3 regions of the Nocardia sp. NPDC004711 genome follow, and region 3 is predicted to be linked to each of the others. Evidence: riboswitches for the same ligand, from Rfam matches in the RefSeq annotation. Region 3 holds a riboswitch; each other region holds the start of a gene.

The links. A riboswitch is a leader RNA that binds a small molecule or an ion and turns the genes downstream of it on or off. The one in region 3 is predicted to bind S-adenosylmethionine.
Region 1: linked by a shared signal. The riboswitch ahead of ACWEKS_RS02550 (bifunctional o-acetylhomoserine/o-acetylserine sulfhydrylase) and the one ahead of ACWEKS_RS09720 (aminotransferase class V-fold PLP-dependent enzyme) in region 3 are both predicted to bind S-adenosylmethionine.
Region 2: linked by a shared signal. The riboswitch ahead of ACWEKS_RS20765 (rhodanese-like domain-containing protein) and the one ahead of ACWEKS_RS09720 (aminotransferase class V-fold PLP-dependent enzyme) in region 3 are both predicted to bind S-adenosylmethionine.

What each region holds. Positions count from the first base shown of each region.
Region 1 covers NZ_JBSGCB010000002.1:208,201-218,549, reverse strand. Annotated here, with positions in the region: gene ACWEKS_RS02560 (MFS transporter) at 1-293, opposite strand, end outside; gene ACWEKS_RS02555 (TetR/AcrR family transcriptional regulator) at 432-1,142, shown strand; SAM riboswitch class IV at 1,155-1,266, shown strand; gene ACWEKS_RS02550 (bifunctional o-acetylhomoserine/o-acetylserine sulfhydrylase) at 1,363-2,712, shown strand; gene metX (homoserine O-acetyltransferase MetX) at 2,754-3,872, shown strand; gene ACWEKS_RS02540 (hypothetical protein) at 4,052-4,213, shown strand; gene ACWEKS_RS02535 (DUF3017 domain-containing protein) at 4,302-4,619, opposite strand; gene ACWEKS_RS02530 (tRNA (cytidine(34)-2'-O)-methyltransferase) at 4,658-5,122, shown strand; gene ACWEKS_RS02525 (DUF167 domain-containing protein) at 5,133-5,393, opposite strand; gene ACWEKS_RS02520 (hypothetical protein) at 5,534-6,523, shown strand; gene ACWEKS_RS02515 (error-prone DNA polymerase) at 6,629-9,985, opposite strand; gene ACWEKS_RS02510 (SDR family NAD(P)-dependent oxidoreductase) at 10,167-10,349, shown strand, end outside.
Region 2 covers NZ_JBSGCB010000019.1:76,014-86,362, reverse strand. Annotated here, with positions in the region: gene ACWEKS_RS20800 (acetate kinase) at 1-509, opposite strand, end outside; gene pta (phosphate acetyltransferase) at 509-2,587, opposite strand; gene fgd (glucose-6-phosphate dehydrogenase (coenzyme-F420)) at 2,711-3,718, opposite strand; gene ACWEKS_RS20785 (HAD-IIA family hydrolase) at 4,017-4,775, shown strand; gene ACWEKS_RS20780 (MarR family winged helix-turn-helix transcriptional regulator) at 4,776-5,237, opposite strand; gene ACWEKS_RS20775 (type 1 glutamine amidotransferase family protein) at 5,234-5,872, opposite strand; gene ACWEKS_RS20770 (O-succinylhomoserine sulfhydrylase) at 6,018-7,232, opposite strand; gene ACWEKS_RS20765 (rhodanese-like domain-containing protein) at 7,267-7,689, opposite strand; SAM riboswitch class IV at 7,704-7,819, opposite strand; gene ACWEKS_RS20760 (Rv0361 family membrane protein) at 7,882-8,328, opposite strand; gene ACWEKS_RS20755 (FAD-dependent oxidoreductase) at 8,616-10,007, shown strand; gene ACWEKS_RS20750 (amidohydrolase family protein) at 10,075-10,349, shown strand, end outside.
Region 3 covers NZ_JBSGCB010000008.1:67,418-77,766, reverse strand. Annotated here, with positions in the region: gene ACWEKS_RS09765 (molybdopterin-dependent oxidoreductase) at 1-1,679, shown strand, start outside; gene ACWEKS_RS09760 (antibiotic biosynthesis monooxygenase) at 1,695-2,666, shown strand; gene ACWEKS_RS09755 (hypothetical protein) at 2,685-3,770, shown strand; gene ACWEKS_RS09750 (nucleoside deaminase) at 3,770-4,267, shown strand; gene ACWEKS_RS09745 (NAD(P)H-dependent amine dehydrogenase family protein) at 4,344-5,408, opposite strand; gene ACWEKS_RS09740 (SDR family oxidoreductase) at 5,434-6,222, opposite strand; gene ACWEKS_RS09735 (TetR family transcriptional regulator) at 6,372-7,001, shown strand; gene ACWEKS_RS09730 (DUF2752 domain-containing protein) at 7,175-7,627, shown strand; gene ACWEKS_RS09725 (hypothetical protein) at 7,646-7,834, shown strand; gene ACWEKS_RS09720 (aminotransferase class V-fold PLP-dependent enzyme) at 7,851-9,164, opposite strand; SAM riboswitch class IV at 9,221-9,334, opposite strand; gene ACWEKS_RS09715 (class I SAM-dependent methyltransferase) at 9,399-9,932, opposite strand; partial or broken gene ACWEKS_RS09710 (class I SAM-dependent methyltransferase) at 9,955-10,146, opposite strand.

The DNA.
Region 1 (10,349 bases), on a different contig from region 3:
CCGACCAGGCCGATCAGGAACATGCGGCGGCGGCCCAGGTAGTCGGCGAGGCGGCCGCCGAGCAGCAGCAGGCCGCCGAAGATCAGCGTGTAGGCGGTGAGCACCCATTGCCGGTCGCCGTCGCTGATGCCCAGGTCACGCTGGGCGAACGGCATGGAGATGGTGACGATGGTGGCGTCCAGCACCACCATCAGCTGGGCCATGGCGAGTACGCCCAGGGCCCACCAGCGCGCGGCTCCGCGCTGGTCCGAGCTGTGTGATCGGTCTTCGAGTGTTTCTGTCGCGGCGGTCATGTCGTCTCCTCACGGACGGTCCGGGACACCCTCGACAATCTTGACCCTCAAGGCCAATTGACGTCAAGAGAAATTTGTCGTGCTGCGACATTTGGCATAATGGGACGTGAGAAGCGCCCGAACCCCTACCATGGAGGTATGTCGGAGTTGTCAACTCACCTCGGTGTGATCGCACGTCACCGGCCGGGCCTGCGTGAGCGGAAGAAGGAACAGACCCGGGCGCGGATCATCGACGTCGCCCTGCGGCTGTGCGACGCCCAGGGCTTCGACGCCACCACCGTGGAACAGATCGCCGACGAGGCCGACGTCTCGCCGCGCACCGTGAACCGGTACTTCGACAGCAAGGAAGACATCGTCATCGCGCCCATCGCCGACTGGGCGCGGGCACACGCGGACGCGCTGCGCGAGCAGCCGAGCACCGGCAACGAGCTGAAAGCGCTGCTGGACAGCTTCCTGTCCATTGTGGACCGCGTCGTCGACCACGACGAACCGCTGCCCTTCCGCTGGTTCCAGCAGATGCAGCGCATCATCCGGTCCACCGCCGCGGTGCGGGCGTGCAGCATGGCCGCCACCGAGAACAAGACCGAGCAGACCGCGCAGGTGCTGGCCGAACGCCTCGGCACCACCGTCGCGGATCTGCGAGTTCGGCTGCTGCTCGGCACCTTCCACGCCATCATGCGGGCCGGCACCGAATCGGACTCCGATTCCGGCTTCGCCGACGAGCGTCTGATCGAGTCACCGCGCAGCATGGCGGAGGCCGTGGTCGGCGCGTATCACGAATTCGTGCGCACCTGCGCGGGGCCCGCTGTGGCCAGCCCCACTTCCGAAACAGCGGCGTCCGCCCGCTAGAATCGCGCAACAGGTCAAGAGCATCAGCGTTAAGGCCCCGGCTTGCTGATCGGCAACCCTCCAGCTGCGGTGGGGTGCTCCGGGTGCAGACCCGGCGTTCGAAGGCCGAACGCAAGCGCAACTAGGAGGTCTACCGAAATGTGTTGTTGTCGAAGCCCATTCGCCTCTCGGTAACGTCAAACTTCCGCCATTCGGCGACCTTGTTTTTGGAGCAGAACACATGAGTGACTCGACCGCGCCCGCGGCCGTCTCGGCTGACGGCACCCTGGATCCGGCCGGCTGGTCCTTCGAGACCAAGCAGATTCACGCCGGACAGGCTCCCGATCCGGCCACCGGAGCCCGCGCCCTGCCCATCTACCAGACCACCTCCTACGCCTTCCGCGACACCGATCACGCCGCCGCGCTGTTCGGGCTCGCCGAGCCGGGCAATATCTACACCCGCATCATGAACCCCACCCAGGACGCGGTGGAGCAGCGCATCGCCGCGCTCGAGGGCGGTGTGGCCGCGCTGCTGCTGGCCTCCGGTCAGGCCGCGGAAACCTACGCGATCCTGAATCTGGCGCAGGCCGGCGACCACATCGTGGCCAGCCCGCACCTGTACGGCGGCACCTACAACCTGCTGCACTACTCGCTGCCCAAGCTGGGCATCGAGGTCAGCTTCGTCGAGGATCCGGACGATCTCGAGCAGTGGCGCACGGCCGTGCGGCCCAACACCAAGGCGTTCTACGGCGAGACCGTCGCCAATCCGAGCAGCTCGGTGCTCGACATCCCCGGCATCGCCGAGGTCGCGCACGCGGCGGGCGTGCCGCTGATCGTGGACAACACCGTCGCCACGCCGTACCTGATCCAGCCGCTGCGACTGGGCGCGGACATCGTCGTGCACTCGGCCACCAAATACCTGGGCGGGCACGGCTCCGCGGTCGCGGGCGTGATCGTGGACGGCGGCAACTTCGACTGGACCGTGCGGGACGCGGCGGGTGAGTCCCGCTTCCCGGGTTTCACCACCCCGGATCCCAGCTACCACGGCGCCGTGTTCGCCGATCTCGGCGCACCGGCCTACGCGCTCAAGGCGCGGGTGCAGTTGCTGCGCGATCTGGGTGCGGCGGTGTCGCCGTTCAACGCCTTCCTCATCGCGCAGGGCATCGAGACGCTGAGCCTGCGCGTCGAACGGCACGTGGCCAATGCCCAGGCCGTGGCCGAGTTCCTGACCGAGCAGCCCGGCGTCGAGAAGGTCTACTACGCAGGACTGCCCAGCTCCCCGTGGTTCGAGCGGGGCAAACAGCTGGCGCCCAAGGGTGTCGGCGCCATCGTCTCCTTCGAGCTGGCCGGCGGCGTGGACGCCGGCAAGAAGTTCGTGGAGGCGCTGGTGCTGCACAGCCATGTCGCTAACATCGGGGACGTGCGCTCGCTCGTCATCCATCCGGCCTCCACCACGCATTCCCAGCTGACGCCCGCCGAGCAACTGGCTTCCGGTGTCACACCTGGTCTGGTCCGGCTGGCCGTGGGTATCGAGGGGATCGGTGACATCCTGGCGGATCTGCGCGCCGGACTGACGGCGGCGGCAAATTGACCGTGAACATCGAATCGAACACGTCCCGGCACGCGGCGGAGCTGCTGCTGCCGCCGCCCGACGGGACGCTCGGCAGCATTGCCATCGGGGATGTCGAGCTCGAGACCGGAGCCGTCATTCCCGATGTCACGCTGGCTGTGCAGCGGTGGGGCGAACTATCGGCGAACGCGGACAACGTGGTGCTCGTGGAGCACGCGCTGACCGGTGATTCGCACGTGGTGGGCCCCGCCGACGTGCACCACGGCCAGGCCGGCTGGTGGGACGGCATCGTGGGCCCCGGCGCGCCGGTGGACACCCACGAGTGGTGCGTCATCGCCACCAATGTGCTCGGCGGATGTAAGGGCAGCACCGGGCCGTCCTCGCTGGCGGCGGACGGAAAGCCTTGGGGCGCACGATTTCCCGAGATCTCCATCCGCGATCAGGTGACCGCCGAGATCACGCTGTTCGACCTGCTCGGCATCGACCGCCTGGCCGCCGTGGTGGGCGGCTCCATGGGCGGCATGCGGGTGCTGGAATGGATGATCGCCCGGCCCGAACGGGTTGGGGCGGCCCTGGTGCTGGCGGTCGGCCCGCGCGGCACCGCCGACCAGATCGGCACCCAGACCACCCAGATCGCGGCCATCACGGCCGATCCGGACTGGCAGGGTGGCAACTACCACGGCACCGGGCGCGCCCCGATGACCGGCATGGGCGTCGCCCGGCGCATCGCGCACCTGACCTATCGCACCGAGTTCGAGCTCGACCACCGCTTCGAGAACCATGCCCAGGGCGACGAGGACCCGTGGGCGGGTGGGCGTTACGCGGTGGAGAGCTATCTGGAGTACCAGGCCGACAAGCTGATCTCGCGGTTCGACCCGGCCACCTACGTGCTGCTCACCGAGGCTATGAACCGCCACGACGTGGGCCGTGGCCGCGGCGGTGTCGTGGCGGCGCTGGGGTCCACGCCGGTGCCGTGCGTGGTCGGCGGGGTGGACTCGGATCGACTGTATCCGCTGCGTACCCAGCAGGAGCTGGCCGATCTGCTGCCGGGTTCCAAAGGGCTGGAGATCATCCGGTCCCGGGACGGTCACGACGGGTTCCTGACCGAGACCGAGGCGGTCGGCAAGCTCATGCTGGAGACGATGGACCTGGCCCGCGCCCAGCGCGAGTCGGACCGCTGAAACAACGCTGCCCGTCCGCTGCATCTCCGCTGCCTCACCGGAGGCGCGTTACCTCGCGTATCGTGTCCGTTTCACGCGAATTGCCGTGACGCGCTTCCGGTTTCGCGCACATGACACCTCCGTAACCGACGGCCCGGAATACGTGTGCGCAAGGCTCGGCACCCGTAATGTATTCAGGCATGACCGCCGCATTCGATGACATGGATCTACGCGATCTCGTCGATCTGCTCTCCGAGGACGAGCAGCGTGAACTTCGCCCGGCCATACTCCGTGTCCTGCACAGACTCCCGGACCAGGAAGTGTTGCGCCGTGAACTCGGCCGCCGCATAACCTCGGTCTAGCAATCCCCCAGCGCCGCGGGTTCGCGGCCACCCTCCGATCGAACATTCAGTGCCGCGACTCCGGTCGCGGCCCCGACCTCGGCGCGGTCTAGGTGACGCCGAGGCTGCTGATGGTCGCGGCCAGTGCGATGATCGCGCCGCCCAGCACCGTCAGCCAGGCGACGTCGAAACCCTTGCTGCGCACGGCGAGCAGACCGGCCCGGTCGGTCGGCAGAATCAGCCGCAGTGCCGCCGCCAGCAGCGTCCCGCCGCCGAAGAAGAAGGTGCCGCGCCGCCAGCGGTCCCAGGCCAGGAAGACCACGGCCACCACCAGCACCACCGCTACCAGCAGTATGGGCAGATTGCCCCGGACGAACTCCCCCGCACGACTGCTACGGCTCTCGGGTGCGGCATGGGCTGGAGTCACCGGACGAGCTTATCCGGCCCTCTGCGATGCTGGAGCCCGTGTTCCATCTCGTGTTCTTCGAACCTCGCATCCCTCCGAATACCGGCAATGCCATTCGGCTGGCGGCCGGCACCGGCTGCGAACTGCACCTGATCGAACCGCTCGGCTTCGACCTATCCGAGCCGAAGCTACGCCGGGCCGGGTTGGACTACCACGACCTGGCCGTCGTCACCGTGCACAAGAGTCTCGCCGCCGCGTGGGATGCCATTCGGCCCGAGCGGGTCTTCGCCTTCACCGCGACGGCCACCACCCACAGCACCGATGTCGCCTATCGCTCGGGCGATGTGCTGCTCTTCGGGCCCGAGCCGACCGGGTTGCCCGAGGAGGTGCTCGCCGATCCCCGCGTCACCGAGCAGCTGCGCATCCCGATGCTGCCGGGCCGGCGCTCGATGAATCTGTCCAATGCCGCGGCCGTCGCCGTGTACGAGGCCTGGCGGCAGCTGGGTTTTCCGGGCGCGGTCTGAGTCTCCGGGATCAGTCGTCGATTTCGAAGCGCTTGAAGCGGGAGGTCGCGCCGCCGGTCAGGCGGACCGCGGATTTGGGGACGCCGTAGTGGGCGGCCAGCAGCTCGATGGCTGCCTTGTTGGCCTTGCCCTCCACCGCCGGGGCGCGGACGTACAGCTGCAGCGCGCCATCGTCGAGGATCTCGACCAGGGGCCCCTTCTTGCTGCCGGGTTTGATGGTCGCCCGGACCACTGTCGACACGCCGCACTCCCTTCCCGCGCCCGACCCCATTGTCGCGGAGGGGGTCCGGGTCAACGGGCGGGGCCTGCGATACAGCGCACAGACTCGAGGGCAGCGATCGAGGCGGGGACGTCGTAGTGTCGCAGGCGATGCCGCGGCGGCAGGAAGGTCGCCCGGGAAGGAAAGTTCAGATGGTCAAGCGTTTGCTGTTGCTGCTGTCGGCGGTGGCGGGGGTGATCCTGCTGGCGACGGGTACGGCCGCGGCCGGGCCGGTCACCGTTCACGACGATTCCAAGGTGCTCGATGTCACCAAGGTGACGAATGCCGCGCTGCAGCTGACGGATCCGGTACAGATCTTCACCACCGAGAAGTACTCCGACGATCGGGCCAAATTCGACACGGAGACCCAGACCCACGTCAAGAATCCGACCGACGTGGTGCTGGCCGTCAATACCAAGACCAAGTGGCTGACCATCCGCACCGGCGCGAATTCCCACATCCGCGACACCACGCCCGCGGGGACCGCCTTCGGAAACGCGCTCGGCAGCGGCGATTACACGGGTGCGACCATCGCGGCGCTGGGCGCCTTGAAGACGGCCGCCGATCAGGCCGCGCCCACCAGCGTCAAGGCCGGCAACCCGGCCCCCGCGCACCAGCCCGCCGCCAAGCCCGAGAGCAAGAGCAGCGGCTGGGGCTGGCTGGGCCTGCTGTGCCCGATCCTGGTCATCGGCGGCATCGTCGCGGCGGTCGTCGCGTTCCTCCGCCGTCGCCGCGGCACCCCGCCGCCGCCCGCCCCGTTCGGCGGCGGTGGTTTCGGCGGCGGCTACGCCCCGGGTGGCCCGGGCTACGGCGGCCCGCCCGCGCCGCCCTACGGCGGTGGCCGTCCCGGTATGAGCCCCGGTGCTGCGGCCGGTCTCGGCGCGGTCGGCGGTGCCCTGGGCGGCGGCCTGCTCGGCTACGAACTGGGCCGGATGGAAGGCGAACACGAGCGCGACCGCGGCCCGGAATACGGCCCGCCCCCCGAATCCGGCGGCTACGGCGGTTACGACCCCGGCCCCCAGGAGTGGGGCGGAGGCGGCGGCGACTACGACTTCGGCGGCGGCAGCGATTTCGGTGGCGGCGACTCCGGTGGCGGCGGTGACTTCGGCGGCGGCGGCGATTCCGGCGGCGGCGACTTCTAGCCGTTCGCCAATTCAGGCGAAAACCCTTGGCGCGCGCTGCCTCTCACCCGAAGCGCGGGCGCGCCGTTCGATGCGACAACCGAAATATGGTGCCGGCGGCCGCGTTCAGCGGAAGTCGCGGGAACGGCCCTCGATGCGCAGGTCCATGCGCTGCAGATGGTCGGCGACGATGGTGACCGCGCCCTCGGCGTTCTGCACCCGCCCGCGGATGAGCAGGGCGGGCGCGGTGGTGGCCAGGCGGCGGTAGCGGGCCCACAGGCCGACCGAGCAGACCACGTTCACCATGCCGGTCTCGTCCTCCAGGTTGAGGAAGGTGACCCCGCCCGCGGTGGCCGGACGCTGCCGGTGGGTGACCGCGCCGCCGACGAGAACCCGGGTGCCGTCACGAATGTCGAGCAGCTGCGCGGCGGGGATGACGCCGAGCGCGTCGAGGCGCTCGCGCAGGAATTCGGTCGGATAGCTGCCGGGCGAGACGCCGGTGGCCCACACGTCGGCGGCGGCCAGCTCCAGCGCGCTCATCCCGGGCAGGGCGGGTGCGGCGGTGGCCGCGCCGGTGCCGGGCAGCCGGTCGGGCCGTTCCCCGGCGGCCGCGCCCGCCGCCCACAGCGCCTCGCGGCGGGTGCCGCCGAGACTGGTCAGCGCGCCCGCGGTGGCCAGCGCTTCGGCCTGTGGCACGCTCAGCTCCACGCGCCCGGTGAGGTCGAGAAACGTGGTGTAGGGCCCGATCTCGCGGGCGGCCACGATCTGTTCGGCCAGCTCGGTGCCGATGTGCCGGACCGCGGCCAGCCCCAGCCGGATCTCCAGGCCCTGTGCCTCCAGGGTCGCCTCGGCCAGGCTGTGGTTGATGTCGGGCCCATGCACCACCACCCCGTGCCGTCGCGCGTCGGCGACCAGCGACTGCGGCGAGTAGAACCCCATCGGCTGGGCGCGCAGCAGTCCCGCGCAGAAGGCGGCCGGGTGATGCAGCTTGAACCACGCCGAGTAGAACACCAGTGAGGCGAAACTCTGCGAATGGCTTTCCGGGAAACCGAAATTCGCGAAGGCGTACACCTTCTCGTAGATGCGGTCGGCCACTTCGCCGGTGATGCCGTGCAGGTCCTTCATGCCCTGATAGAAGCGGGCCCGCAGCCGTTCCATCTTCTCCGGTGACCGCTTGGATCCCATGGCGCGGCGCAGCTGATCGGCCTCGGCGGCGGTGAATCCGGCGACGTCCACGGCCATCTGCATGAGCTGCTCCTGGAACAGCGGGACGCCGAGAGTGCGTTCCAGCGCGTTCTCCAGTGCCGGATGGTCGTAATCGGGCTTCTCCCTGCCATTGCGGCGACGGATGTAGGGGTGCACCGACCCGCCCTGGATCGGTCCCGGCCGGATGAGCGCCACCTCCACCACCAGGTCGTAGAAGTTCCGCGGCTTCAGGCGCGGCAGGGTCGCCATCTGCGCGCGGGACTCCACCTGGAAGACGCCGACGGAGTCGGCGCGGCACAGCATGTCGTAGACGGCTTCCTCGCCCAGGTCCAGCCGATGCAGTTCGACGGTGTGCCCCTTGTGCTCGGCCACCAGGTCGATCATGTAGTGCAACGCCGACAGCATGCCCAGCCCGAGCAGGTCGAACTTGACCAGTCCCGCCGACGCGCAGTCGTCCTTGTCCCACTGCAGCACACTGCGATCGGCCATGCGCGCCCATTCGGTCGGGCACACGTCGGCGATGGGCCGGTCGCAGATCACCATTCCGCCGGAGTGGATGCCCAAATGCCTTGGCAGACCCTCCAATTCACCGGCCAGCGCGAGGACGTCGCCGGGGATGTCGGTGTGCTGCTCTTCCGCCACGCCCGTCCAGCGGCTCACCTGTTTGCTCCAGGCGTCCTGCTGTCCGGTCGAAAAGCCCAGGGCGCGTGCGGCATCCCGCACCGCGGAGCGCCCGCGATAGGTGATCACATTGGCCACCTGCGCCGCGTATTCGCGCCCGTACTTGGCGTAGACGTGCTGGATGGCCTCCTCGCGCCGATCCGATTCGATGTCCACGTCGATGTCGGGCGGCCCGTCCCGCTCCGGCGACAGGAACCGTTCGAACAGCAGCTTGTTGGCGACCGGGTCCACATTGGTGATGCCGATGGCGTAGCAGACCGCCGAATTGGCCGCGGAACCCCGGCCCTGGCAGAGGATGTCGTTGTCGCGGCAGAAGCTGACGATGTCGTGCACGACCAGGAAGTAGCCCGGGAAGTTCAGGGTGGCGATCACGTCCAGTTCGTGTTCCAGCTGCCGATAGGCGTCCGGGCTCCCGGCCCGGGGCCCGTAGCGGCGGGCCGCGCCGCGGAGGGTGAGCTCGCGCAGCCACGAGTTCTCGTCGTGGCCGTCCGGCACGTCGAAGGGCGGCAGTCGGGGCGCGATCAGCCGCAGGTCGAACGCGCAGTCCCGGCCCAGCGCAACGGCATTCGCCACCGCCTCGGGGCAGGCGGCGAACAGCCGCGCCATCTCGTCGCCGGAGCGCAGGTGCGCGCCGCCGGTGGGGGCCAGCCAGCCGGCCATGTCGTCGAGGCTGGAGCGGGCCCGGATTGCGGCCAGCGCCATGGCTCGGCGCCGGTGCGGCGGGGCCGCGAAATGCGCTCCGGTGGTGGCGAGTACGGGCAGCCCGACCCGGTCGGCGAGGGCGATGAGCCGGGCATTGCGCTCATCGTCCTCGGGGATGCCGTGGTGGGTGAGCTCCACGCTCACGTGCTCGCGCCCGAACCGTTCGATCAGATCGCGCAGCGCCGCCTCGGCCGCCGCGTCGCCCTGCCGAAGCGCCTGTCGCACAGTCCCTTTGCGGCAGCCGGTGAGAATGTGCCAGTGCCCGCCCGCCGCGGCGGTGAGCCGTTCCAGGTCGTAGCGCAGGATGCCCTTCTCCCCCGCCGCCATGTGCGCGGCGGCCATCTCCCGCGACAGCCGCCGGTACCCCTCCTGCCCGCGCGCCAGCACCAGCAGGTGCGGTCCGGCCGGGTCGGGTGTGCCGGTGCGCGGCTCGGAATTCAGTGCGTCCGACTCGGATTCGCGACCGCGCCGCCGCCCGCGGGGCGCCAGGTGCGCACCGGCGCGGGCCGCGGTGCCGATGGACAGCTCGGCGCCGAAGATGGTCGGCATCCGCCATTCCCGCGCCGCCTCCGCGAACCGCACCACGCCGTAGAACCCGTCGTGGTCGGTCAGCGCGAGGGCCTCCAGGCCCAGTCGCACGGCTTCCTCCACGAGTTCTTCGGGCTGGCTGGCGCCGTCGAGGAAGCTGTAGGCCGAGTGCGTGTGCAGCTCGGCGTACGGCACCGCCGATCGCGCGACCCGCCCGAGTTCTCCGGCCTCGTACTTCTCCCGCTTCCGCGACCAGGCCGGGCTGTCGCCGCCGTCGCCGTCGACCGGCCTGCGCGCGGGATCGGGCCGTCCGGACAGCACCCGTTCCATCTCCGCCCACGAAGGCGGGCCGTTGTGCCAGCCCATGACGCACCTCCTCCGCAATCCGACCGGTCTCGAGTATCGAACATACATTCGAAACCGATTGGTCTCTACAGCGGCACGCACCAAATCCCCGGAGGCCGATTCGGGGGTGGGCAACCACACCGTGGCGCGTTAACTTACTTTGGAGTAAGTTACAGGCAATTCCACCTGCAAGGGAGCAGCGATGACTGAAACCCCGGGCGACAACGGCACCGGTTACCTGGCCCGACGGCGCGCCCGCCGCGATCTGGCCGGCAAGCACGTCGTCATCACCGGCGCATCCTCCGGCATCGGCCGCTCGGCCGCGCTCGCCGTCGCCGAGAAGGGCGCGGTCGTCATCCTGCTGGCCCGCCGCGCCGATGAGCTG
Region 2 (10,349 bases), on a different contig from region 3:
GCGATTTCCGCGTCGATGGCGTAGGTCTTCGCCGCGGCGGGCAGATTGTGGAAGAAGGCGGTGTCGAACACCGCGACCTGCGGCACCTCCGGCAGCAGCGCGCGCGCCGACTCGATGCCGATGACATTGGGCGGATTGTGCAGCGGCGCAAGGGAGGACAGGTCGGCGATGGCCTGCACCACCGCGTCGGTGATGAGCGTCGGCTGGTAGAAGACCTCACCGCCGTGCACCACCCGATGCCCGACCGCGGCCAGATCCGCGTGCGCCAGATCCTGGCCGCTCGCGCTGAACAGATCGAACACCACCCGCAGGCCCTGCGCGTGATCGGCGATGGGCCCCTGATATTCGAAGGTCTTCTCGCCCGAGGTGTGTTCGACGGTCACCCCATCCGGCTCGACCGCCTCGCCGATGCGCTGCACCACGCCCTGCGCGCACACATCGGCGGTCGCCGGATCGAGCAGCTGATATTTGATGGACGAGGATCCGGAATTGATCACCAGAACCTTCATCACGCCTCCTGCTGAGCCTGAATCGCGGTGATCGCGACGGTGTTCACGATGTCCGCGACCAGCGCGCCCCGCGACAGATCATTGACCGGCTTGCGCAGACCCTGCAGCACCGGGCCGATGGCGACGGCCCCGGCGCTGCGCTGCACCGCCTTGTAGGTGTTGTTGCCGGTATTGAGGTCCGGGAAGATGAAGACCGTCGCCTGGCCCGCCACTTCGGAATTCGGCAGCTTGGTCTTGGCCACCGTGGGCTCGATCGCGGCATCGTATTGAATCGGCCCCTCCACCAGCAGTTCCGGCGCCCGCTCGTGCACCAGCTTGGTGCCGGCGCGCACCTTGTCGACGTCCGCGCCGGACCCCGACTCGCCCGTGGAATAGGAGAGCATGGCCACGCGCGGATCGATGCCGAACTGGACGGCGGTGCGGGCGGAGGAGATGGCGATATCGGCCAGCTGGTCGGAGGTCGGGTCCGGCACCACGGCGCAGTCGCCGTACACCAGCACCCGGTCGGCCAGACACATGAGGAAGACGCTGGACACGGTGGACACGCCCGGCTCGGTCTTGATGATCTCGAAGGACGGGCGGATGGTGTGCGCGGTGGTGTGCGCCGCGCCCGACACCATGCCGTCGGCGACCCCCATGTGCACCATCATGGTGCCGAAATACGAGATGTCACTCATGAATTCGCGGGCGCGGTCCACCGTCATGCCCTTGTGGGCACGCAGGCGGGCGTACTCCTCGGCGAATTCGTCGCGCAGCGGGCAGGTCTTGGGATCGAGCACCTCGGCGGCCTCGATGTCCACGCCGAGCTCGGCGGCACGGCCGCGCACCGCAGCCTCGTCGCCGAGGATGGTCAGGTCGGCGATCTTGCGCTGCAGCACCCGGCCGGCCGCGCGCAGAATGCGGTCGTCGTCGCCCTCGGGCAGCACGATGCGCTTGCGGTCGTTGCGGGCGCGGTCGATGAGCTGGTACTCGAACATCTGCGGGGTGACGATGTTCGGGATGGGAATCTCGATCTGCCGCAGCAGTTCCCGCGGATCGACCCGCTGCTCCATGAGGGCCAGCGCGGTGTCCACCTTGCGGATACTGGACAGCGAGACGCGGCCGCGGGTGAGCGCGGTGGCCTTGGCGGTCTCGAAGGTGCCGAGGTCGGTGGCGACGATGGGCAGCTTGGGTTTGAGGCCCGCCATCAGTCGCGCGATGGACGGCTCGGGCAGCATGCCGCCGTTCATGATGATGCCGGCCAGCGACGGAAAGCCCTCCGCCTCATGGGCGTTCACCAGCGCGAGCAGCACGTCGGAGCGGTCACCGGGGGTGATGACGGCGACGCCGTCGGCGAGGCGTTCCAGAATGTGCTCGGCGGTCATGCCGCCGACGATCACCTCGAGCGCCTCGCGCTGCATGAGTTCCGGGTCGCCGCTGTAGAGTTCGCCGCCGATCGCCTCGCGCAGCTCCTCCATGGTGGGCGCCTGCAGCAGCGGTACCTCGGGCAGCGCCCAGGACGGCACGGTGCAGACCTGCTTCAGGGCGGCGGCGTCGGCTTCCAGCTGCCCGGGCTCGCACCGGTTGGCGATCACCGCCACCAGCTTGGCGTGCTCGGCCGCCAGCTCGGCGCGGCACAGCTCCACCAGCTGGCCCAATTCCTCGGGGGTGCGGCCCATTCCGCGCACCACCAGCAGTACGGGCGCGCCGAGGTTCACCGCGATGCGGGCGTTGTAGCGCAGTTCGCTGGGGCTGGCGACATCGGTGTAGTCCGAGCCGATGACGAGCACGGCGTCGCACTGCTTGGCGACCGCGTGGTACCGCATGACGATCTCGCTGATCGCCGCGTCGGGATCCTCGTGCACCTGTTCGTAGGTGACGCCGATGGCCTGGTCGTAGTCGACGTCGGAGGTGGAGTGCTCGAGCAGCAGCTCGAGAATGTAGTCGCGCCCGGTCGCGGACCTGGTGATCGGCCGGAACACGCCCACTCGCGGCGTGGTGGCCGCGAGGGCCTGCAGGACACCGAGCGCCACCGTCGACTTGCCGGTGTCGCCCTCGGGGGACGCGATGTACACACTGGAAACCGGTGTGGCAGCCATGGGCGAAAGCCTACCGACCGTTATGGGCTGATTTCCGCGCGTACCCGGTTACCCGGCCGCGAATATTCGGGGACGGACGCCCGCGAGGGTCGCCCGTCCCCGTAGGTCACCGCGTGAACCGACTCAGAGGGCGCGCAGGCGGGGCGCCAGATCGCGCTGGAACAGATCCAGGAACCGGCGCTGATCATGACCGGGCGCGTGGAAGACCAGGTGGTTCAGGCCCGCGTCCAGGTACGGCTTGATCTGCTCGACCGCCTGGTCCGGATCGCTGGCCACGATCCAGCGCTTGGCGATCTGCTCGATCGGCAGCGCGTCGGCGGCCGCCTCCATCTCGATGGGATCGGTGATGGAGTGCTTCTGCTCCGCGGTCAGCGAGAGCGGGGCCCAGAAGCGGGTGTTCTCCAGTGCCAGAACGGGATCGGTGTCGTAGGAGATCTTGATCTCGATCATGCGGTCGATGTCGTCGACGGAGCGGCCGGCCTTGGCGGCGCCCTCCGCGACGGCGGGCATCAGCTTCTCGGTGTAGAGATCCATGCCCTTGCCGGAGGTGCAGATGAAACCGTCACCGGCGCGGCCGGCATAGCGGGCCACCAGCGGGCCGCCCGCGGCGATGTAGACCGGGATGCCGCCCTTGGGCACGTCGTAGATCGAGGCGCCGACGGTCTTGTAGTACTGGCCGTCGAAGTCGATCCGCTCGCCCGTCCACAGGGCGCGCATGAGATCCACGGACTCGCGCAGGCGCGCGAAACGCTCCTTGAACTCAGGCCATTCGCCCTGGAATCCGGTGGCGATCTCGTTCAGCGCCTCACCCGAGCCGACGCCGAGCATGATGCGATCCGGGTACAGGCAGCCCATGGTGGCGAACGCCTGCGCGATGACCGCGGGGTTGTAGCGGAAAGTCGGGGTCAGCACCGAGGTGCCGAGCTGAATGCGCTTGGTGCGCTCGCCCACCGCGGCCAGGAAGGCCAGCGAGAACGGGGCGTGCCCGCCATTGTGCCGCCACGGCTGGAAATGGTCGGAGACGGTGGCGCTGTCGAGGCCGTGCGCCTCCGCTTCCACCGCGAGCTCCACCAGTTCGCGCGGGCCGAACTGTTCCGCGGACGCCTTGTAACCGAGCTTGAGGTCTTTCACCTGGGCACTCCTGTCGCCTTGCTGCGCTCGAGCTGTGCGGGCCAACCTCCCGCACGACCGCCGCGACACCGGGCATCGCGAACGGTCCTACTTCGCACGATAGGTCAGCGGTGAAACGCGGTGCGGCAGGGGTCACACCCAAGGGATCGAACCCCGGGTGGGCGGACGGTATTCCGGGGATAAAACCGGTCGGGCGGTCGGCAAGAGCAGGAATATATGAGCGTTCGGTTCCGGGATAGCGGAGAATGTGCGCGTGACCAACTCGAGCGCTGAACCGATCCTCTCCTATCTGACCGACATGGACGGCGTCCTCGTGCACGAGAATCACATGGTGCCCGGGGCCGATCAGTTCCTCGCCGAACTGCGCGACAACGACATTCCGTTCCTGGTGCTCACCAACAATTCGATCTACACCGCGCGCGACCTGCAGGCCCGGCTCAGGCACACCGGCCTCGATATTCCGGTCGAGTCCATCTGGACCTCCGCCCTCGCCACCGCGACCTTCCTCAACGACCAGCGCCCAGGCGGCACCGCCTACGTGGTCGGCGAATCCGGCCTCACGACCGCGCTGCACGAAATCGGTTACGTTCTCACCGATTCCGACCCGGACTACGTGGTGCTCGGTGAAACCCGCACCTACTCTTTCGAAGCCATCACCACCGCCATCCGGCTGATCTCCGCGGGCGCGCGCTTCATCGCCACCAACCCGGACGCCACCGGCCCGTCCCGCGAAGGCATCCTTCCGGCCACCGGCTCCGTCGCCGCCCTCATCACCGAGGCCACCGGCCGCAAGCCCTACTACGTCGGTAAACCCAACCCACTGATGATGCGATCGGCGTTGCGCCGCATCGGTGCCCACTCCCAGTCCACCGTCATGATCGGCGACCGGATGGACACCGACGTCATCTCGGGCCTGGAGGCGGGCATGCGGACCATCCTGGTCACCACCGGCATCTCCACCCCGGCCCTGGTCGAGCAGTTCCCGTACCGCCCGACCACCATCCTGCCGTCGGTGGCCGCCCTGGTCGGCAAGACCAAGGACCCGTTCGCGCTGTAGTCAGGCCATGCCCGTCGCGTCGCCCTCGAGCGCGTCGAGGGCGCCCGACAGGGTCGTCAGCGCGTCCACGATGTGGGCGAGCTGCTCGATACCCAGCTGCGCCACAAGCCGTTTCGCCATGGCCGCGTGCTGTGGGTCGATCCGCCGCACCGCGTCGTGACCCGCCTCGGTGATGGCCACCAGCTTCGCGCGCCGATGCGCCGGATTGGGGCGGTATTCCACGAATCCCTTGTCCGCCAGCACATCCGCGATGCGCTGCACGCTCTGGCGGGTGATACCCATTTCGCGGGCGATACCGGCCACCGGGAGCGGTTCGTGCAGAATCGCGCCGAGCACCTGCCACCACGCGACCGTGATCCCGGACGGCTTGGCCAATTCCTCTGCGATCGAGAGGAATTGGCCGTTCAGCTTGAACGAGGTGACGGCCGCCGCCCCGAACAGCTGCTGCGCGGTGCGGGTCATTGCGCGGCCGCCGCGCGCTGCTGCTCGTACTCGAACAACGCGTAGAAGCCCGCGGGATCATTGTCTCCGTACAGCCGGTACCAGGACTCCAGCACGTGCGGCTCGTAGATACCCAGGCGCGCGAAGATCTCGCGGGCGAAATCGACCGGTCGGGTGCCGGTCGCGGTGATCAGGTCACCGTCGGTGACCGCGGTCGCCTGCACATAGTGCTCGCCACCCGAATATCCGCTGTAGGCAAGATATCCCGCGTCATTGCTGGTGTGCCGCCGATCGTCCAGCAGGCCCTCCTGCGCCAGCCCGAACGTCGCGCCGCAGATCGCCGCCACCGGCACCCCGGCCGCCAGAAACTCCCGGGCCTTGCGCGCGAAGGCCGCCGGCGTCTCGGGATGCTGCTCGGTTTCGAGTCCCGGCAGGATCAGCATGGCGCTGTCGGCGGGCTTCAGCTCATCGAGGACCAGATCGGGCAGGACCCGCATGCCGCCCATCGAGGTGATCGGCGCGGCGCCGAGGGCGACCGTCTTCACCTGCCAGGTTCCCGGCTCGCGGTGCCAGAGTTCGCGATTGATGTGTGCGGTCGCATGCCCGACCTCCCAGTCCGAGAAGGTGTCGTACACGGCCATGTGGACTGTTTTCATCATGACAGCATGCTGTCATGTTTGACAGCATGCTGTCAAACAAGGCTCGACGGCTCTAAGGGCTGCTTCCGAATCCCCGTCGGCCCCTGAGCACGAAAAGGGCCGGAACCCAGTGGGTTCCGGCCCTTTTCGAATACTCGTCGGATCAGCTCAGCGCCTGGTCCAGGTCATTGAGCAGGTCCTCCACATCCTCGAGTCCGATCGAGATGCGGAGCACGCCATCGGTGATCCCCACGGCCGCACGACCTTCCGGGCCCATCGCCCGGTGGGTGGTGGTGGCCGGATGCGTGATCAGCGTCTTCGCATCGCCGAGGTTGTTGGAGATGTCGACGATGCGCAGGCGGTTGAGCACCTCGAAAGCGCGCTTCTTGGCCTCGTTCTCCGACGCCTTCAGCTCGAAGGTGATCACCGTGCCGCCGCCGGACATCTGACGCTTGGCCAGCTCGTACTGCGGGTGCGAGGACAGGAACGGGTACTTCACCCACGCCACCGCGGGATGGGTCTCCAGGAACCCGGCGATCTTCAGCGCGGAGTCCACCGACTGGCGCAGGCGCAGCGGCATGGTCTCCAGACCCTTGAGCAGCGTCCACGCATTGAAGGGGCTCAGCGCCGGACCGGTGTGGCGCATCAGGTTCTTCACCGGGCCGTCGATGTAGTCCTGCGGTCCGAGGATCGCGCCGCCGAGGACGCGGCCCTGCCCGTCGATGTGCTTGGTGCCCGAGTACACGGTGATGTCCGCGCCCAGGTCGAAGCCGCGCTGTAGCAGCGGGGTGGCGAAGACGTTGTCCAGCACCACCTTCGCGCCCGCCGCGTGCGCGAGATCGGAGACCGCGCGCACATCGGTGAGGGTCTGCATGGGGTTGGAGGGGGTCTCGAAGAAGACGGCCTGGGTCGGCACCGACAGCGCCTGCTCCCACTGGTCCAGATCCTCGCCGTCGACGAAGACGGTCTCCACGCCCCAGCGCGGCAGGATCTCGTTGGCCACCACGAAGCAGGAGCCGAACAGGCTGCGTGCCGCCACCAGGCGGTCACCCGCGGCGAGCAGCGCGCCCAGCGCGGTGAACACCGCCGACATGCCGGAGGCCGTCGCGAAACAGGCCTCCGCGCCGTCGATCAGGCGCAGCCGCTCCTCGAACATGGCGACCGTCGGGTTGCCGTAGCGGGAGTAGACGAAGTGCTCGATATCGCCGGTGAAGGACGCCTCGGCCGCCTCGGCGCTCTCGTAGACGAAACCCGAATTGAGGAACAGCGCCTCGGAGGTCTCGTCGAAGCCCGAGCGCCGGGTGCCGCCGCGCACGGCCTGCGTAGCGGGGCCGACGCCCTCGGGGAGCGGTTTGTCGAAGGAACCACCGGTGATCATGATTGCCTCCCTGCGATCCGGCCGGACACGAAACTCATGACTGACGCCAGGGCAGGCCGTCGGCCCGCCAGCCGGTGCCGCCGCGATGCCCCTGACCGTCGAGCGCACCCTCGAAGCCGTCGACCACATTGAAGGCCGGGGCGATGCCGAGGGTGGTGGCGGCGGTGGCCGCGCCGATGGAGCGCTGTCCGGAGCGGCAGATGAAGATGACCGGCGCGACCGAGTCCTGGCCGCGATCGCCGAGCGCCTGCTTCAGCTGATCGGTGAAACGGGCATTGGGCGTGCCGGAGACGTCCACCCACTCGATCAGCGCGGTCGGCCGGCCGATGCCGCTGGTGTCGGGCACCCCGACGAACCGCCACTCGGCTTCGGTGCGCACATCCACCAGCACCGCATCGGGGTTGTCCCGCAACAGTTCCCACGCCTGCTTCGGCGTGATGTCACCCGCGTAGCTCACTTGTACCTCCTGTGAATCCGCACTTGCCGCACCGCTGTCCGATGCGAGGCCAGGTCGTCACCCGGAGCACCCCGCCGCGGAGGAGGGTTGCCGACCAGCCAGCCGGGGCTTGACGCTGGTACTCATGACCTGGGTTGAGAGTGCCGAAAAAACGGCCCCACTGTCAAACCCCGGCCGCGACTTCGGCCGTTGTCAGGAATTGCAGACCAACCAGCGGGAATTCTCCCGGGTGAAGTGCCAGGTCGAGGTGGTCTGGGCGCCGGAGACCGTGAAAGTGACCTGCGCCGTGGCCTTCTCGCCGTCGACGGCCGGGTCGGCCAGCTTGTCGAACGTGACGGTCGCCCCGGTCGCGGCCGCGCCCTTGAGCGGCGAGGCATTCTCGTCGAATCCCTTGCAGGACAGGGTCGGATCGTACTTGCCGGTCTCGCTACGGGACTTGATGAAGTTGCCCGCGGCCACCGCGAGCCGATCGGAATCTGTGACATTCTTCTCAACCGGCGAGACCAGCGTCGCGATCACGATGCCCAGGATCACGACCGCGATGACGCTCGCCGCGACCAGGAACGGCCACATGCTGCGGGCCTCGTTCTGATCGATCGGAACCGCTGTCTCCCCGGCTGTCTCCTCGGCGTCGCTCATGGGTAGATCATGCCTGGTCGCCGCCGTGCGCCCGGCACGGCGTTCCCACGGTTCGGGCCTCGGCATTCCCACAGTTCACGGCCCTGCGCGTGAAGGGCCTCGTGCGCCATCGATAGAATCAGCAGAATTTCCGCCCCAGGCGCGGGAATAGCAAGACTACGCAGCAACGCTGCAGCGTCGGGGGCCAACGGCGGTCACCGAAGCCAGGGCGTCAACTTAGCCTAAGCTAAGAACGACGGCTGAGTTTTGACGACAAGTTAGTTTCGACCCAAAGGGTGCGCGGAAGAATGACCGAACAGAGTGCAGCGACCCGCCCGCTACGCATTGCGATCGTGGGCGCAGGCCCGGCCGGTATTTACGCCGCCGATGCCTTGATGAAGTCCGATGCCGAGGTGAGCATCGACCTCTACGAGCGCATGCCCGCGCCCTTCGGCCTCATCCGCTACGGCGTCGCGCCCGACCACCCGCGCATCAAGGGCATCATCACCGCCCTGCACAAGGTCCTCGACAAGCCGCAGGTCCGCCTGCTGGGCAATATCGACTACGGCGTCGACATCACCCTCGAGGACCTGCGTCAGTTCTACGACGCCGTCATCTTCTCCACCGGCGCCAACGCCGACCGCGCCCTCGAGGTGCCGGGCATCGACCTCGACGGCTCCTACGGCGCCGCCGACTTCGTGTCCTGGTACGACGGCCACCCGGACGTGCCGCGCACCTGGCCGCTGGACGCGGAGAAGGTCGCCGTCCTCGGCGTCGGCAACGTCGCCCTCGACGTGGCCCGCGTGCTCGCCAAGACCGGCGACGAACTGCTGCCCACCGAGATCCCGCCGAACGTCTACGAGGGCCTGCAGGACAACAAGGCCCTCGAGGTCCACGTCTTCGGCCGCCGCGGGCCCGCCCAGGCCAAGTTCACCCCGCTCGAACTGCGCGAACTCGACCACTCCCCGACCATCGAGGTCATCGTCGACCCCGAGGACATCGACTACGACGAGGGTTCCGAGGCCGCGCGCCGCCACTCCAAGCAGGTCGACATGATCTGCAATACGTTGGAGCAGTGGGCCATCCGCGATGTCGGCGACCGCCCGCACAAGCTGTTCCTGCACTTCTTCGAGAACCCGTCGGAGATCCTCGGCGCCGACGGCAAGGTCGTGGGCCTGCGCACCGAGCGCACCCAGCTCGACGGCACCGGAAACTGCAAGGGCACCGGCGAATTCAAGGACTGGGACATCCAGGCCGTGTACCGCGCGGTCGGCTACCTGTCGCAGAACATCCCGCTGCTGCCCTTCGACGACCAGGCCGGCACCGTGCCCAACGAGGCCGGGCGCGTGCTCGTCGACGAGGACGCCGACGGCGCGGCTCGCTACATGCCCGCTACCTACGTGACCGGCTGGATCAAGCGCGGCCCGGTCGGCCTCATCGGCCACACCAAGGGTGACGCCAACGAGACCATCGCCTGCCTGCTCGACGACGCCGCGAACTTCACCCCGGCCGCGCGGCCGGAGCTGGAGGCGGTCACCGAATTCCTCGAGCACAGGGGCATCCCGTTCACCACCTGGGCCGGCTGGTACCGCCTCGACGCGCACGAGCGCGCCCTGGGCGAGCCGCAGGGCCGCGAGCGGGTCAAGGTCGTCGAGCGCGACGAGATGCTCGCCGCCTCCGAACCCGGCAAGGTTTCCTGACCAGCGCCAATCCGGCTGCCGGACAAGGTTGTCCACACATGTCACCGTTCTGAGGCATGCTGATCACGTGTTCGATGCCCATCTCCACATCTTCGATCCGCGGTTCCCGCTGGTCGAGAACGAGGGCTACCTGCCCGACCCGTACACCATCGCCGCTTATCGCAAGCGCATGTCCCGCTTCGATATCGACGGTGGCGCCCTGGTCAGCGGGTCGTTCCAGGGCACCGATCAGAGCTATCTGCTGGCCGCCCTCGCCGAACTCGGCGAGGGCTGGGTCGGTGTCACCAATCTGCACGTGGACGCCACCGACGACGAGATCCTCGAGCTGAACCGGGCCGGAGT
Region 3 (10,349 bases):
AGACGCACGGATCGATCGCCTGGATGGAAGCGGGCCGGCTGCATGTGCGGACCAGTTCGCAATCGCCGTGGATCGCGAAGGGGAAGCTGGCCCATCTGTTCGACCTGCGACCCGATCAGATTCGGGTGTTCTGCAAGCGCGTCGGCGGCGCCTTCGGCGGTAAGCAGGAAGTGATCAGCGAAGATCTGGTGGCGCTGGCAACGCTGGACACCGGCCGGCCGACGTGTCTGGAATACACGCGCGAGGAGGAGTTCACCACTGCCTCACCGCGACATCCGATGAAGATCACGGTGAAGCTGGGGGCGCGGTCCGACGGAACACTGACCGCTTTCGAGTTCCGCAATGTCTCCAATACCGGTGCCTACGGCAACCACGCCGGCGAGACGTTGTTCGCCGGAGGCGGCGCGATCGCGCTGTACCGCTGTCCCAACAAGAAATTCGACGGCTACTCGGTCTACACCAACACCGTGCCCAGTGGCGCACTGCGCGGCTACGGCATGACCCAGCCGGTCTTCGCGGTGGAGTCGGCGATGCACGAGCTGGCCGTCGCCCTCGGCATGGATCCGCTGGAGCTGCGCCGCCGCAATATCGTTCGGCCCGGTGACGCGTTGCTGTCGATCGAGGACGAGGCCAACGACGTAGCGTTCACCGAGGATGGACTGGCCGTCTGCATCGACCGGGTCGACGCCGCGCTGCGTGCCCACCCCGACGGGCAGGCGCTGGGGCAAGACTGGCAGATCGGCACCGGCACAGCCACATCGATGCACGAAACCGCGCCACCGACCGAACATGTCTCGGTCGGGCTGGCCACCCTGGGCGACGACGGCATCTATGAGATCGCCGTGGGCACTGTGGAATTCGGTGAGGGGACACCGACGGCGCACGTTCAGATCGCCGCGGCCGAGCTGGGCACCACGCCGGCACGGATCCGGCTCGTCCAGGCCGACACCGACCGCACGGGTTTCGACACCGGCGCATTCGCGAGCGCGGGTCTGTTCGTGGCCGGCAATGCCGTGCAGCGGACGGCCGCCGCGTTGCGCGACCGGATTCTGCGCTTCGCCGCCACGCATACCGGGGTCGACCTGGCCTCGTGCGCCATGGATGACGATGCCGTGCGCTGTGGCGACACCCGCATCGGATTGACCGAATTGGCGGCGGCCGCCCGCCGCCGGGGTGCGCGGTTGACCGAATCGCGCAAGGCGTACGGGTCGCCGCGCAGCCTCGCCTGCAACACGCAGGCCTTCCGAGTCGCGGTGCATCGCGTGACCGGTGAGATCCGCGTCCTCTACAGCGTGCAGGCCACCGACGCCGGGGTGGTCATCAATCCCGCACAGGTGCGCGGTCAGATCGAAGGCGGTGTGGCCCAGGGCCTCGGCTTCGTGCTGACCGAAAATTATCTCGTCGACGAAAACGGCGTCATGACCAATCCGACGCTGCGCAACTACCGCATACCCACCTACGCCGACACTCCGCGCACCGAGGTGATCCTGGTCGGCTCGACCGACTCGGTGGGTCCGGCGCGGTCCAAAGGGATTGCCGAGTGCTGCATCAACCCGGTCGCACCGGCACTGGCGAACGCGGTATATGACGCGACCGGCGTCCGATATCGCGAACTGCCGCTCACTCCCGACCGCATCTTCAGGTCCCTGCGACCGGTCCGGTTGACCTCGACCGGCTGAGTGCCGGAGACAACGATGACCCGCGAGCAGTCGGCCATCAACGCCGCCACCGTCATCATCGGAGAAACGGTGCGGCCCGGCTGTGAAAAGGCTTTCCTGTCCTGGCAGCACGGGCTGAACAGCATGGCGTCGCACTATCCGGGATTCATCGCCGCCGAGGTCAACCCGCCGACAGCCGTGCAGCCGCAATGGTCGGTGATCTACCGCTTCGACTCGATCCCGAATCTGCGCGCGTGGATCAACAGCGCCACGCGTCAGGACCGGCTCGCCGAAGGACGGCGCTACCTGGACGGCGCGCCCACGCAGCAGATCGTGACTGGCGGGGCCGCGCCCCCCGACACCCTCGTCACGGCCGTGGTGACCCATCGGGTCCCGCCCGAGCACATCGACGAGTTCCTGGCCTGGCAGGAGCGACTTCGGCTGGCGGAGAACAAGTTTCCGGGTTTTCGCGGTGCCGAGATCTTCCGGCCGATCGAGGGCGTGCAGGACGAGTGGACCATGCTCTACCGCTACGACACCGCCGCTGACCTGGACGGGTGGCTGACCTCGGCCGAGCGCCGGCAGTTGCTCGACGAAGGGAAGCGGTTCAGCGACTTTCGATTACGCACGATCGACAGCTCCTTCGGCAGCTGGTTCGCGTTCGACGAACCTGGGGGCCGGGCGCGGACGCCGTCACGGACGAAGACGTCGATCGCGGTGTGGGTCGGCCTGTATCCGACGGTCGTGCTGCTCACCTTGGCGCTGGGGTGGGCGCGGCTCCCGCTGTGGCTGGGCATGTTGATCGGAAACCTGTTGTCCAGCTTCGTCATGACCTTCGTGACGATGCCTTGCTATGTGAATCCATTGCTCGAACGGTGGCTGCACCCGGACCCTGAAGCGCCGACCACGGCGACCAACGTGCGGGGCGCCCTGCTGATCGCCGCGGCGATGGTGTTCTGGGCGGTCGTGTTCTGGCTGGTGACCGTCGTGTTCTGGAAATTGCCGTGAGAAGGAGGAGTGATCGTCATGGCCGAATCCAATGGCCACGCAGTCCCGGAATTCATGCGCCCGGTCGTCGCCGACGAGCCGCCCGCGAGTGCGCGCACCGTCGCCGAGCACGCGGTCCTCGCGCTGAACGAGTCGATGTTGCAGCTCTACGAAACATCCCTGGTGAAATTCAAACAGAACATGCGCGACCAGGTGCCGATCATCCTGGCGCTGTTCACCGGCGAAGGCGGGCAGATGATCCTCTACCGGCCCGGCCGGGAGCCCGAATACGCGCCGCCGGTGCCGATCGTGTACCAGCTGGCCAAGTCGGTGGGCCACAGCACCATGGCCATCTACGAGATCGTCTCACCGTATCTGTTCGATGCGTACGCGAATCAGCTGTGGCGAGCCCCGCTCGAGATGTATCGGGCGCAGCATCGGCCGGCCCTCGAAGGCCTTGACGCCCTGGATATCTCCGAGGACGATCGCTCCCTCCTTCGCGCCATTCTGCAGCGCAATCTGACCTTCATGGACGAGTGCCTTGCGCAGGGTGGTTACAGCTACGACGAAGTCGAGAAGTACATCCGCGGCGTCGTACCGTATTCGGCCAAGTCGATCGGCATCGGCTCGGGCGCCCAGGTGAGCCATTGGATGAACGTCATCGAAGGGTGGAAGGAGCAACTCGGCACGGACTGGGAGCGCACCTACGCGGTCAGCAATTCGCTGTACATCGCACGGCAGAACAACATCCTGTACAGCATTCTCGTCCAGTTCATGGGCACCGAGACGATGGGCGACCGGTTGCTGCTCGTCGAGACACCGGAATTCGAGACCACACCCGAGAAGATGCTCGACGTGCTCGGCCGCATCGTCGCCGACCGTTCGCTCGGCATGGTCTTCTTCCGCGACTACTTCCTCATGGACGTCGAACTGCTCGGCGGCGGCGGCCGGGCGGCCATCGAGCGGGAGATGGCCAAACGGGGCAAGAAGGCGTTGCTGCCGACTCTGGCGCCCTTCCATTCCAACGATTGGCCGTGGAAGACGGACCCGGCCAAGGGCACCGGCCCGGCGCGGATGGAAGACGTCGCCGCGGGTGCGGTGATTCGCCCGGAATCGGTCGGCTGATGACCGATTCGACAAGGGATTTCGTGCAGCGCACCATCGAGATCGCGCGTACCAGCGTCGCCGAGGGCGGGCTGCCGTTCGGGACCGTCGTCGTCAAGGACGGTGAAATCCTCGCCGAAGGCGGGAATTGCGTTCCGGTGACTCACGACCCGACCGACCACGCGGAGATTCGCGCCATCCGCGAGGCGTGCCGGAAGCTGGGCACGGAGTACCTGACCGGATGCACGGTGTACGCCATCGCCCATCCGTGCCCGATGTGTCTGGCGGCGCTGTATCTCTGCGCGCCCGATCAGGTCGTTTTTCTGGTCACGCGCGAGGATTGCGCGCCATATATGGCCGGCGGGAACGACAAGTACTTCGAACCCAGCACTTTCTATGGCGAGATCGCCAAGCCCTGGGACCAGCGGCGTCTGCCCATGCGCTACCAGCCGCGCGATGACGCCATCGCGGTGTACAAGCTCTTTCGGGAACGCCGGGGCGGTGATCAATCGTCATGACAGCGGCGGCCGGCCCGGCGATGCCGACGAAAAAGGTGAGGACCGTTGTCGGTCCTCACCTTTTGTCGTTGGGGGATCAGGAGACCAGGCCGCGGCCGGTGGTCAGGGGGAGATCCATGGCGGTCAGCAGGCCGGGGCGGGATTGGACCACGGCGGGGATGGCGCTGACCAGGCGGGCCGCGGTGCCGACCACGCCGGCTTCGGCGTGGTCGCCGTTGCTGTAGAGCTGCAGGTCGAGGAGGTAGTCGGGTTCGCCCTTGACTTCGACTCGGTAGCAACCCTTTCCGGCCGGTTGGGGCCAGTCGGGAGCGAGGTCGGGGTGCAGGCGGGTGGTGTGTTCCAGGGTGAGGACCTCGCGGCCCTTGCTGATGCCGTGCACCTGGAAGCGGAGGGCGGCGGCGGTGCCGGCGGCGATGGTGCGACTGCCCACCTTCAGCTCTTCGCTCGCGGGCAGACGCTCGAAATGCTGTGTGACGGAGTCGAGTTCGATGTCGAGGGCGGCGGCCAGCTGGCGGATGACACTGCCCCAGGCGAGGGTGAGGACGCCGGGCTGGAGCAGCAGCGGCAAGTCGTCGAGGGCGCTGCCGAAGCCCATGATGTCGAACAGGACCTTGGGATTGTCGTAGGTGGAGTAGTCCATCACCTCCGAACAGATGATCTTGTCGATGCGCTCGGAGCCGCTGGACAGCAGCAGCGGCAGCCAGTCGTTGGCCCAGCCGGGGTCGATGCCGTTGACCCACAGGGAGGCGCCGCCCGCGTTGGCCGCCTCCACGATCGGGGCGATGGCCTCGTCGGGGAGGGTGCCGTAGGGGAACTGCAGGAAGACGGGGCTGCTGGAGACGACATTGATGCCGGCGCGGAGGAAGGTCTTCAGATCCTCCACCGCCTCCATCAGGCGGTCGTCGGCCATGGCGGTGTGGACGATGCAGTCGGGCTTCAGGGCCAGGAGCGCCTCGGCGTCCTGGGTTGCGGTGACGCCGATCTCGCGGTCGAGACCGGCCAGCTCGCCCGCGTCCTTGCCGGCCTTGGCGGCGCTGGAGACCCAGACGCCGACCAGGTCGAGCTCGGGGCGGGCGATGATGGAGCGCAGGGTGCGGCGGCCGACATTGCCGGTGCTCCACTGGACTACGCGGTACTTCATGGGAAAACTCCTGCGGCGTGGCGGATTACAGGTCGGGGATGGGGAGGTCCAGGTTGGGCGCGGCGATGCCGCCGTCCACCTCGAGCACCTTGCCGGTGATGTAGCCGCCCGCGCGGGAGCTCAGGTAGACGATCGCGGCGGCGATCTCCCACGGCTCACCGAGCCGGTGCAGCGGGGTGGCGTCCTCCATCTGCTGCTTGATCTCCGGTTGCTGCGCAACGACTTCCAGCGCGGAGGTGAGCACCGAGCCGACCGCGATGGCGTTCACCCGGATGCGGGGGGACAGGTCGGCGGCGGCCAGCCGGGTCCAGTGCGCGAGGGCGGCCTTGGCGGTGCCGTAGGCGAGGAAGCCGCGGCCGGGGGAGCGGCCCATCATCGAGGAGATATTGACGACCGAGCCGCCGTCGTTCTTCAGCATGTGCGGCACCGCGGCCCGGGTGAGGGCGTGCGCGGTGGAGACATTGAAACGGAATGCCTCCTCGAGGAATTCGGGGGTGGTGGTGAGGAAGGTATTGGGCATGGTGCCGCCGACATTGTTGACCACGATGTCGATGCGGCCGAGCTCGGCGGCGGCGGTTTCGGCCAGCGCGGTGACGGCGGAAAGATCCGACAGGTCCGCGGGGACCGTGATGGCGCGGCGGCCGAGCGCGTGGATCTTGCCCGCCACCTCGTCGAGCTGAGCGGCGGTGCGCGCCGAGATGGCCACGTCCGCACCGGCTTCGGCGAGGGCGAGGGCGGTGGCGGCGCCGATGCCGCGGCCCGCGCCGGTCACGACGGCGACGCGGCCGTCCAGTCGGAAGGTGTCCAGGATCATCGCGAATTCAGTCCTTCTGGGAGTGACGACAGTCACAAGCAGCTTTAAGCATTTATTCTTAATCGTCAAGGATAAGTTCTTTATCCGCTGGTGAACGGCTATGGTGCAGACTGTGGCAAGGATCGACAGGTGGCAGTGACGGTGTCCGAATGGCAGTGACAGAAGCGCGCGAGCGCATCATTCTCGCGGCGGAGCAGCTGATCGCCGAGCGTGGGCAGGCGGTGCCGCTGCGCGATATCGCGGCAGCCGCGGGACAGCGGAACAACTCGGCGATCCAGTACCACTTCGGCTCCCGCGACGGGCTCATCGAGGCCGTGGTCGAGCACCGGCTCGCCACCCTCGAGGTGCGGCGGCTGGAACTGCTGGCCGAACAGGCCGGAACGGGTGCGACCGGCGTGCACGACCTACTGGAGGCGCTGGTCATTCCCATGCTCGAGCTGAGCGACCGGCACGGGATCAATCACTATGCGCGGTTCCTCGAACAGATCCACACCCATCGGGCGGTCACCGACGCGGCCAATCTGGAATCCGCGCGGCGCACCTCGGTGCGGGTGATCATGCAGCAGCTGGAGCGGGAACTCACCGACCTGCCGAAACGGTTGCGGCTGCGGCGGTTACGCGCCTTGCCGACCGTACTGTTCGCCTTGCTGGCCGACCACGAGCGGGCCGTGGAGGCCGGGCGGGTGGCCGCGGGGGACGTGACGGCGTGGGGGGAGATCGTGGACATGCTCGCGGGGGTGCTGACCGCGCCGGTGGTGGAGCGCGCGCCGATTCGCTGACGCCGGAGCGCGAACGGCCCGCCCCGGATCGAATCCGGTACGGGCCGTTCGGACACCGAGCGCGGTGGACTAGCGCTGGTGCGGCTGAGGGTAGTTCGGCGGCTGCTGGTAACCGCCGGACGGCGGCGGGTAGCCCTGGCAGGGCGGTGGTGGTGGGGCTACCGTTGATGGTCGTGGACACCACGGCAGCAGCAGTCATGGAAACGCCCGCCCGGCCGCGATGGCTCGGCGTCGGGTTACCGCTGCTGGCCGGTGGGGCGGTGGCCGGCGGGCTGGCGTTGCTGCACTTCCGGGATCCGCACGTGCAGGGGGCCTACGGGGTGTGCCCGTTCTACGAACTGACCGGATACTGGTGCCCCGGCTGCGGCGGGTTGCGCGGGCTGCACAACCTCACCGATGGCCGGATCCTCGACGCCATCCACAGCAATGTGCTGCTGCTCCCGCTGACACTGGGCTTCATCGCCTGGTGGGGCGCCTGGGTGGTGCGCGGGTGGCGGGGCAATCCGGTGCCGCCGCGACTACCGCAGGTGCTGCCCAGGTACGCGGTGTGGGTGGCCCTGGCATTTCTCCTGGTCTTCACGGTTGTGCGGAACACACCGTGGGGTAGTTGGATCGCACCGGTTTAGGCGGGGCATGCTCTGCGTATGAGCGATTCGCTGAAGGAGCGCGTGCGGCAGAAGCTGATACGGCAGCTCGAGGAGGATGGGCCGCCGGACCCCGATCAGGAGGACACCCGGCAGCTCTCGGTCCTGGGCGACCTCGATGCGCTCGAGGCGGTGGCCGACGACGATCCACTCGTCGAGGTGCTCGCGGCCCGCTACATGGTGCCCTGACCGTTTCCCGGCCGATTCAGAAACCGCAGGCAGACCCGCCCTCGGCCGAACTGCCGAAGGGGCGGGTCTCGGGGACCGGGTTCCAATGTCCTTCGGTGCGGGCGTAATTCCACGCCGGGCCGTGCGCCACCAGGGTCGCGATGGCCTCGACGAGGCGGTCGACGTCGGCGGCGGTGGTGCCCAGGCCGATGCTGGCGCGCAGGGCGGCATCGACACCGAGGCGGGACAGCAGCGGGTGAGCGCAGAAGCGGCCGTCGCGCACCCCGATGCCGTGCTCGGCGGAGAGGTAGGCGGCCACCTGGCCGGGCTCGAAGCCGTCGACGGTGAAGGCGACAATGCCGACCGCGTCGGTGCTGTCGCGCCAGATCCGCAGGAAGTTCACGCCCGGAACGGTTTTCAGGCCGTAGCGCAGGCGATGGGTGAGGTACTGCTCATGCTCGAGCACGGTGGTCTCGTCCAGCTCGGCGAGGGTGTCGCAGGCCGCGGCCAGGGCGGCGACGCCCAGCACGTTCGGGGAACCGGCCTCGTGGCGCTGCGGGGCGGGAGCCCATTCGACGCTCTCGGTGCTCACCGAGCGCACCGCGCCGCCGCCGGCCAGGTAGGGCTCGGCCGCGTCCAGCCAGTCCCGGCGGCCGGCCAGCACGCCCGCGCCGAACGGGGCATAGGTCTTGTGACCGGAGAAGGCCAGGTAGTCGATGCCGGTGGTGCGCAGGTCGATTCGGCGGTGCGGGGCCAGCTGGGCGGCGTCCACCAGGATGCGGGTGCCGCACTGGTGGGCGATCCAGGCCAGCCGCTCCAGCGGCAGCAGTTCGCCGGTCACATTGGAGGCGCCCGTAACCGCCAGCAGCGCAGCGGGTTTCGAGCACAGCTCGGCGACCAGCCGCTGGATGGTCTCCTCGATGGTATCCGCGACCGGAACCACCCGGCGGCCGCGCCGGGTCCAGGGCAGCAGGTTGGCGTGGTGCTCGACGTCCAGCACCACGGTGTCGCCGGGCACGCAGGCGGCGAGCAGGTTCAGTGAGTCGGTGGTGTTGCGGGTGAACACCACCACCTGGTCCTCGGCCGCGTTCAGGAAGCGGGCGACCGAACCGCGGGCCGACTCGTAGCAGTCGGTGGAGACCCGGGAGGCGTAACCCGCGCCGCGGTGCACGCTGGCGTAGTAGGGCAGCAGATCCGAGACCCGGTCGGTGACCTGCCGCAATGCGGGTGCGCTGGCGGCGTAGTCGAAGTTGGCGTAGCCGGCCGTCCCGCCCTGGACCAGCGGGACCCGCAGGTCACAGCCGGAGACATCGGCGAGGGCGGCACAGGTCTGGTCGGCGAAAGCAGTCATCACGAAATCCCGTCGGATTCATGGACGCGCGATCGGGAAAAGAGAAATCGATCGAGAGTCCGCGCTTGCCGCGCCCGGTCGGGCGTCGGCCCGGTCGTCACCCGGAGCACCCCACCGCGGAGGAGGGTTGCCGACCAGCAAGCCGGGGCTTCGCGCTGGTACTCATGACCTGATTGCAGAGACTGGCAGACGGCTCGCGGGCTTGTCAACCCCGCCCGGTCGTGGCGGCCGCCGTCACGATTTGCGGGCCGCCCCGCAGCGTTCCAGGTCGGGCACCCGGACGTCGCGCCCGATCGGGTCGAGATAGCTCGCGGTGTACTCCGGTCCGCCCGCTTGCTCGACCTCGCACCAACCGTGGTCGGCCAGCAGTGCCGGGACCTGGTCCGGAAGCATACCGAAGGTCCAGAGTCGTTGCCGCGCCACGAATCTGCGGTAGGTGGCGGCGCAGCCCTGGAGGTTGGTGCCGTCCAGAAAGTCCTGCCGGATGTAGCTGAAGATGAGCTCGCTGCCGGTGGGGGCCTCGGCGAGAGCTGAAAAGGTGTCGCGCACAGCGGGTTCGGTCAGGTACTGCGTGACGCCCTCCCAGAGGGAGAGGGTCCTCGCGTCGGTGCGGTAGCCGTGCTCGGTCAGCGCGGTGCCGAGGTCATCGGTTTCGAAGTCGATCGAGACCTGAGTCACGCTGTCGGGCAATGCTATTCGCTTCCGCTTCTGGGCGATGTTGATCGGCAGATCCACTTCGAAGGCGGGAAGTCCGGCGGGCGCCGCCAATCGGGTACGCCTTGGTGTCGAGTCCCGCGCCGAGTACCACGATCGCCTCGATGCCGTGGGCGATCGCAGCTCCGGTCCAATCGTCGAAATACCGTTTGCGGCAGGTGAGGCTCTCCCAGGCGCCGACTCCCTCTCGGCTCATGCCCGAGCGCAGTAGGCGTCGCCCGGCGGGTCGGCGCGCGATCGACCGCCACGCGGCGGGCAGGCTGCGCACGACATGCTGGAGCGTCGCCGGTCGGTGTGACGAACGGCGCGACCGTTGTGACTCGCAGCCGCCTTCCAGAGGGCAGGGGTGCCAATCAGGTTGGGGATAACCGGATCTCACCGGGTTCCCGGGCAGTATGGAGCGGCCGGCCTCCGGCCGTCCCCACCTGGTGCTCCAAGCGCGTCCGCAGGCCCATCGGCGCAGGTAGCATG